DNA from 2 places in the Clostridium chromiireducens genome. Region 1 is predicted to be linked to the other one. Evidence: a T-box and tRNA genes for the amino acid it is inferred to sense, from the RefSeq annotation. Region 1 holds a T-box; the other holds one or more tRNA genes.
The links. The T-box of region 1 lies ahead of alaS (alanine--tRNA ligase). A T-box ahead of a tRNA ligase gene usually reads a tRNA of that ligase, here a tRNA-Ala.
Positions count from the first base shown of each region.

Region 2: it has a tRNA-Ala gene. The T-box ahead of alaS (alanine--tRNA ligase) is inferred to sense a tRNA for this amino acid. The anticodon was not compared.

Region 1 is NZ_QXDJ01000002.1:492,617-496,046, reverse strand. Features, by position in the region: gene alaS (alanine--tRNA ligase) at 1-2,074, opposite strand, end outside; T-box leader at 2,155-2,333, opposite strand; gene D2A34_RS07545 (AI-2E family transporter) at 2,390-3,418, opposite strand; gene D2A34_RS07540 (PRC-barrel domain-containing protein) at 3,399-3,430, opposite strand, start outside.
Region 2 is NZ_QXDJ01000001.1:1,319,435-1,322,864, forward strand. Features, by position in the region: gene wsfD (glycan biosynthesis hexose transferase WsfD) at 1-271, shown strand, start outside; gene D2A34_RS05275 (VanZ family protein) at 512-976, opposite strand; gene D2A34_RS05280 (hypothetical protein) at 1,125-1,562, opposite strand; tRNA gene D2A34_RS05285 (tRNA-Ala) at 1,843-1,918, opposite strand; tRNA gene D2A34_RS05290 (tRNA-Ile) at 1,920-1,996, opposite strand; rRNA gene rrf (5S ribosomal RNA) at 2,040-2,156, opposite strand; partial or broken rRNA gene D2A34_RS05300 (23S ribosomal RNA) at 2,282-3,430, opposite strand, start outside.

The sequences.
Region 1 (3,430 bases):
CTGCAATACCGCTTTCTGATAATATTTTAAACAACCCTATTTTTCCTGTGTTATCTATATGAGTTCCACCACATAATTCTTTTGAATATTCTCCTGCACCTACAACTCTAACCTTATCAGCATATTTATCGTCAAATATACCTATTGCACCACTATTCTTTGCTTCTTGAAGATCCATAATTTCTGTTACAACTGGTGTTACACTTGTTATTGCTTCGTTAACTAACTCTTCAACTTTTCTAATTTCATCTTCTGTCATTGCTTCAAAGTGAGAGAAGTCAAATCTAAGTCTATCATTAGTTACAAGTGATCCAGCTTGATGAACATGAGAACCAAGAACTTTAACTAGTGCTCTATCTAATAGATGCGTTGCAGTATGATTTTTCTTAATATCTTCACGTCTAGCTTTATCTACTTCTATAGTTACTTTATCTCCTACTTTAAGTTCCCCTGATAAAACTTCAACAAAATGAACTATCTTACCACCAATATTCTTCTTTGTATCAAGAACATTAGCTTTAAAGCTGTCATTGTATATTGTACCTTTATCTCCTATTTGACCACCCATTTCAGCATATAGAGGAGTAACATCTGTAACAATTATAGCGCTATTTCCTTCAGTTATTGTATCAGTAAAGTCTTCACCTTCAATTAAAACTTTAACTTCAGCATCTAATATATCATTATCATATCCATCGAATGTAGTTTCAACATCTGCTGGTATATTATCTAAAGTTCCAACATCAGCTCCCATATAATTAGAAGTTTTTCTTGCACTTCTAGCTCTTTCTCTTTGGATTTTCATTTCTTCATTAAAAGCATCTTCATCTAAAGATAAATCTTCATCTTCTAAAATTTCCTTTGTTAATTCCATAGGGAATCCAAAAGTATCATATAATTTAAATCCATCTGCACCACTAAGTACTTTTTCATTGTTTTCTTTTAATTCGCTTATAAATCCATTTAATATTTCAGTTCCTGAATCTAAAGTTTCTCTAAATTTATCTTCTTCAATTTTGATTACTTTCTTGATGTATTCTTTTTTATCACTTAATTCTGGATATGCTTCACTTGAATCTCTTATAACAGTTTCACATAGGTTACATAAGAAAGCTTCTTTAATCCCTAATGTCTTTCCATGTCTTGCTGCTCTTCTAAGAAGTCTTCTTAATACATATCCTCTTCCTTCATTAGATGGCATAACATCATCTGAAATCATGAAAGTTATAGATCTTATATGGTCAGTTATTAATCTTAAAGAAATATCTGTCTTTTGATTTTCGCCATATTTAACATTTGCTAAACCTGCAACTTCATTTAATATATTTTCTAAAGTATCTATTTCAAATATACTATTTTTCCCTTGCATTATTACTGCAAGTCTCTCAAGTCCCATTCCTGTATCTATATTAGTATTTGCAAGTTTCTCATAGTTACCTTTTCCATCTCCATCAAATTGAGTGAACACAAGATTCCAAAACTCTATAATCTTATCTTCATCAGCTAATTTAACGAATTCATCTGAATTAGTTGGAATTTCATTTGATCTATTAAAATGAATTTCTGTACAAGGTCCGCAAGGTCCAGCTCCATGTTCCCAGAAATTATCTTCTTTACCTAATCTAAAAATATGTGTTTTATCAACATCTGTTAAAGTAGTCCAATATTCATATGCTTCATCATCATCTAAGTATATTGTCACATATAATTTTTCTTTTGGAAGCTCTAAAACTTCTGTGATGAATTCCCATGCCCATGGAATTATTTCTTTCTTAAAATAATCTGCAAAAGAGAAATTTCCTAGCATTTCGAAAAACGTACCATGTCTGCTTGTAATACCTACATTTTCAATATCACCTGTTCTAATACATTTTTGACAAGTTGTGATTCTCTTTTTTGGCGGCTCTTGTAACCCTGTAAAATAAGGCTTCAATGGTGCCATTCCAGCGTTTATTAATAATAAACTCTTATCATTCTTTGGAACCAAAGAAAAACTATCTAATCTCAAATGGTCTTTACTTTCAAAAAATTTCAAATATGCTTCTCTTAAATCATTAGTCTTCGTTATCTTCATTTTTTATTCCTCCACGTATTATTTATGTATTTTAAATTATATTCTATTTTTTACCAAACACAAAAAAGCTCTCCCCTAGAAATAGGGACGAAAGCTTAAATTCCGCGGTACCACCCTAATTGCGTACGAATTTCATACACCACTTAGTAATCAATAAGCTCCTAGGCAGCTTCAAGATATACAGCCATAAAGTTTTCACCAACCACTTTTTCTCTAAAATAGCTATAATAAATCTACTCATCCTATTCATTGCTTAATATTTTATTATTTCACCAAAATTATATTTCATATAGATAATTCTGTCAATATTATCGATTAAAATAGGTAGTAATTAATATCGTCATATAAAACTTTTATTGTAACAGCTATAGGAACTACTAAAACCATTCCTATGAAGCCGCCAAATTTATCACCTATTAATAGCAATATTATTATCATAAAAGGATGCATATTAGTACTATCACCAGTCATCTTGGGAGATAGTATATCCCCTTCCAGCTGTTGAATTATGAACATTCCAAGAGTTACCCAAAGGGCCTTTATAGGTGAATCTAAAAGCGCAACTATTATTGCTGGTATTGCACCGAATATTGGGCCAAAATACGGGATAATATTTAATATTGCATTTAAAATTGAAATCCATAACGGAAACTTGACCTTCAACATTAGTAAGATTACAAACGTCAATGCTCCAATCAATCCTGAAAGCAAAAGTTGACTTGATATATATTTAGTTAATACTCTATCTATATCACTTAAAATTTTTTTTGTTAATCCTCGTTTTTGAGTTGGCAATAATAATAATATTTTGTTGTATATCTTATTTCCATCACATAAAAAATAGTAAACCATAATGGGTATTATTGAAAGTGATAATAAATTATTACCTAAGCTCATTAATCTATCTACAGCATTTTCCGAAAAATTAATCCAAATAGAATTTGCTTCTTCTAATACTTCGTTGTATAACACATTTGTAGTTATATTATTATTTAAGCTGAATTTCCCAAATGCTTCTTTCAAGAAATCGCTCACATTCTCAAAAACATTACTTATGTTAGCAATCTCATTAAATAATGTTGGTACAATTACTATAACACAGGTTGCAACTATTCCTATTATAATTAAAATCACTAATATTGATGCTGATTTTCTGCTCACTTTTAACCTAGTTTCAAATAAGTCTCTTATAGGACTTAACGTATATGCTAAAATAAAAGATAATATAATAATATTTATTGTTGTTCTTATTGGGTCACTGTAAAGGTAAGATAGTATTATAGCGAAAAAACACACTAGTGTTAGTATAAGTATAATCTGATTTTTATGCTTTTTTACGTACATTATAATTCTCCA
Region 2 (3,430 bases), on a different contig from region 1:
TTTGATTTATTTATCTGTAATATTATTCTCTTTTTATAAGTATATAAAAAATAAATCTAATTTAGAAACAAAAAATAAAATATTCCTACTTTGGACTATTATTCTAATTAGCATTGCTCAATTTCCTATGCCGTTTATAGGTAATGGTAGAGCTGATACCGCTAAACAGTTATTTCTTTTTAATTCAATTTTTGACGGCCTGATTTTTCTCATTTGTATATATATTTTCTTCAAAATAATAGACACAGTCAAGTTTAGACTGCAAAAATAATTTTGCTCAACGAATAAACAGCGCCTCTTTATTTCAAAATCTCTAATAATTAATATATGTACCTACAACAATAAGTCCGTTGCTACTTTCACAATAAATTTAAAATAGGAGTTATAGTCGAAGCATATCATTCATGTTTCAAGATTCATGATATGCTTCGACTATAAACTCCTATTGTAATAAAGCTTAATATAATTTATTAATAATCTTGCAGTTCAATTAAATAATAAATTATATACTTTATACCTTATCTTTTTTAACTTGTCTAATATTGGCTAAACTATCTATTAATAATTTAATTATTATGAGAGTAATCCCACCTAAAGTATCTATTATGACGTCTCTAATAGCTCCTTCTCTTCCTACTATAAATAACTGATGTATTTCATCAGTGCAAGCATAAATGAATACTATTATTATTGTTATAATAACAACCCTCTTAGTATTAACGTATAAATTTAATACATTAAACGTTAGTAGCGATAGAATCATATACTCAATAAAATGTGCACATTTTCTGACAACAAAATTAGCGAGCTGCCCAAAAACTCCATTAATATCAATTCCTATACTAGAAAGTAATTTTATCACTCCTATACTCTGAGAATCCGATATTTGAGCGGGCTGATTCGACATAATAAATATTACGCCCATCCATATAATTAATAATATCCAGTTAATTGCTATCTTTCTTTTGTTTCTCATCTTCTATCCTCTTCTAAATAAATCATAATAATGGCATATATAATAATTATCTCTTCTCATCATTATATACTAACTTACATTTTATTTCTGTTAAATCAACATAGGCAAAATCCTTAAAAATAAGTAATAGTAATTCTATATAATGAGTTCATTCTGACATGTACCTATTTATATATGCAAGAGATTCTTCTAATAATTCTTGTCCTTTTTCCAATCCATCGATCTTCATCTCAAGATTGCATATCCTTTGATCAATCTGATACATAAACTGTTTTATATCTTGCAACAACTTTGACTCATACGTTACTTGTATACCTTCATCATCAACAAATACTTTTTCTGGCGGAGAACCACACTTAGTACACTTCGCATATATACCTTGTTTTTCTAAGTTATTAAATACTTTGAACGTATCATTATTACATTGCTCACAATTCGACAACATCATAAACTCATAACAGCTCACGTCATAATAATAAGTACTTCCACAATCTTTGCATGTTAATTTTAATCTATCATCTTCTGTTACTATATTAAATTCATTACCACTACATCCATCTTTTTTGCAGACAATAGTTCGTACCATAATTCTCCCCTCTCACATTAATAATCTTTTCTCCATCTAATACATTGTATGTCTAAATACATTTTTGCATATATTTTACATATAAATTATATATTATATTCTTTTAATTGTACACTTTAATAATTAGTATTTTTAATTCATTTTACCTAATAGTTCTACTATTTTTGCTTAATTTTATAATATTAATATCAATTATATTATCCGAAATATCGATAGAATTTATCTTCTTACTTGTTTGCATAACAAAAAAGTCATGAATTATATAATTCATGACTTTTTTTGGTGGAGATAAAGAGATTCGAACTCTTGACCCCCTGCGTGCAAGGCAGGTGCTCTCCCAACTGAGCTATACCCCCATGGTGGACCTTCAGGGACTCGAACCCTAGACCTACCGGTTATGAGCCGGTTGCTCTAACCAACTGAGCTAAAGATCCGTTAAGTTAAAATATTAACTTAAATCTTGTATTCTACAAGAATACCTCGCAACGTCCTACTCTGCCACACAGTCGCCCGTGCAGTACCATCGGCGCTATAGACCTTAACTTTCCTGTTCGGAATGGGAAGGAGTGTTACCTCTATGCCATCATCACGAGATTAAGTGAATTCCCAAATCTATGATTTGGTTGAATGAACTTATGCAAATCACTAAAGTGATTTGTATTCCTTGTTCTTTCAAAATTGCACATAGTTTCTTTAATGTATTACAACTTGATTATTTATTGGTCAAGCCCTCGACCTATTAGTATCAGTCAGCTAAATATGTTACCATACTTACACCTCTGACCTATCAACCTTGTAGTCTTCAAGGGGTCTTACTAGCTTACGCTATGGGAAATCTAATCTTGAGGTGGGCTTCACACTTAGATGCTTTCAGCGTTTATCCCTTCCCGACTTAGCTACCCAGCTATGCTTCTGGCGAAACAACTGGTACACCATAGGTCAGTCCATCCCGGTCCTCTCGTACTAAGGACAGCTCCTCTCAAATTTCCTACGCCCGCGACGGATAGGGACCGAACTGTCTCACGACGTTCTGAACCCAGCTCGCGTGCCGCTTTAATGGGCGAACAGCCCAACCCTTGGGACCTACTTCAGCCCCAGGATGCGACGAGCCGACATCGAGGTGCCAAACCTCCCCGTCGATGTGAACTCTTGGGGGAGATCAGCCTGTTATCCCCGAGGTAGCTTTTATCCGTTGAGCGATGGCCCTCCCACGAGGTACCACCGGATCACTAAGCCCGACTTTCGTCCCTGCTCCACTTGTAGGTGTCGCAGTCAGGCTCCCTTCTGCCTTTGCACTCTTCGAACGATTTCCGACCGTTCTGAGGGAACCTTTGGGCGCCTCCGTTACATTTTAGGAGGCGACCGCCCCAGTCAAACTGCCCACCTAACAATGTCCTGTCACCAGTTTCATGGCATCCAGTTAGAACTTCAATACTATCAGGGTGGTATCCCAACAACGACTCCACTAAGGCTGACGCCCTAGTTTCCCAGTCTCCCACCTATCCTGTACAGACAATACCGAAATTCAATGCTAAGCTACAGTAAAGCTCTACGGGGTCTTTCCGTCCAATCGCGGGTAGCGAGCATCTTCACTCGCACTACAACTTCGCCGGATTTGCAGTTGAGACAGTGCACAAGTCATTACGCCATTCGTGCGGGTCAGAACTTACCTGACAAGGAATTTCGCTACCTTAGGACCGTTATAGTTACGGCCGCCGTTTACTGGGGCTTAAGTTCACACCTTCGCGTTACCACTAAGTGTTCCCCTTAACCTTCCAGCACCGGGCAGGCGTCAGCCCCTATACATCAGCTTTCGCTTTAGCAGAGACCTGTGTTTTTGTTAAACAGTTGCTTGTGCCTATTCTCTG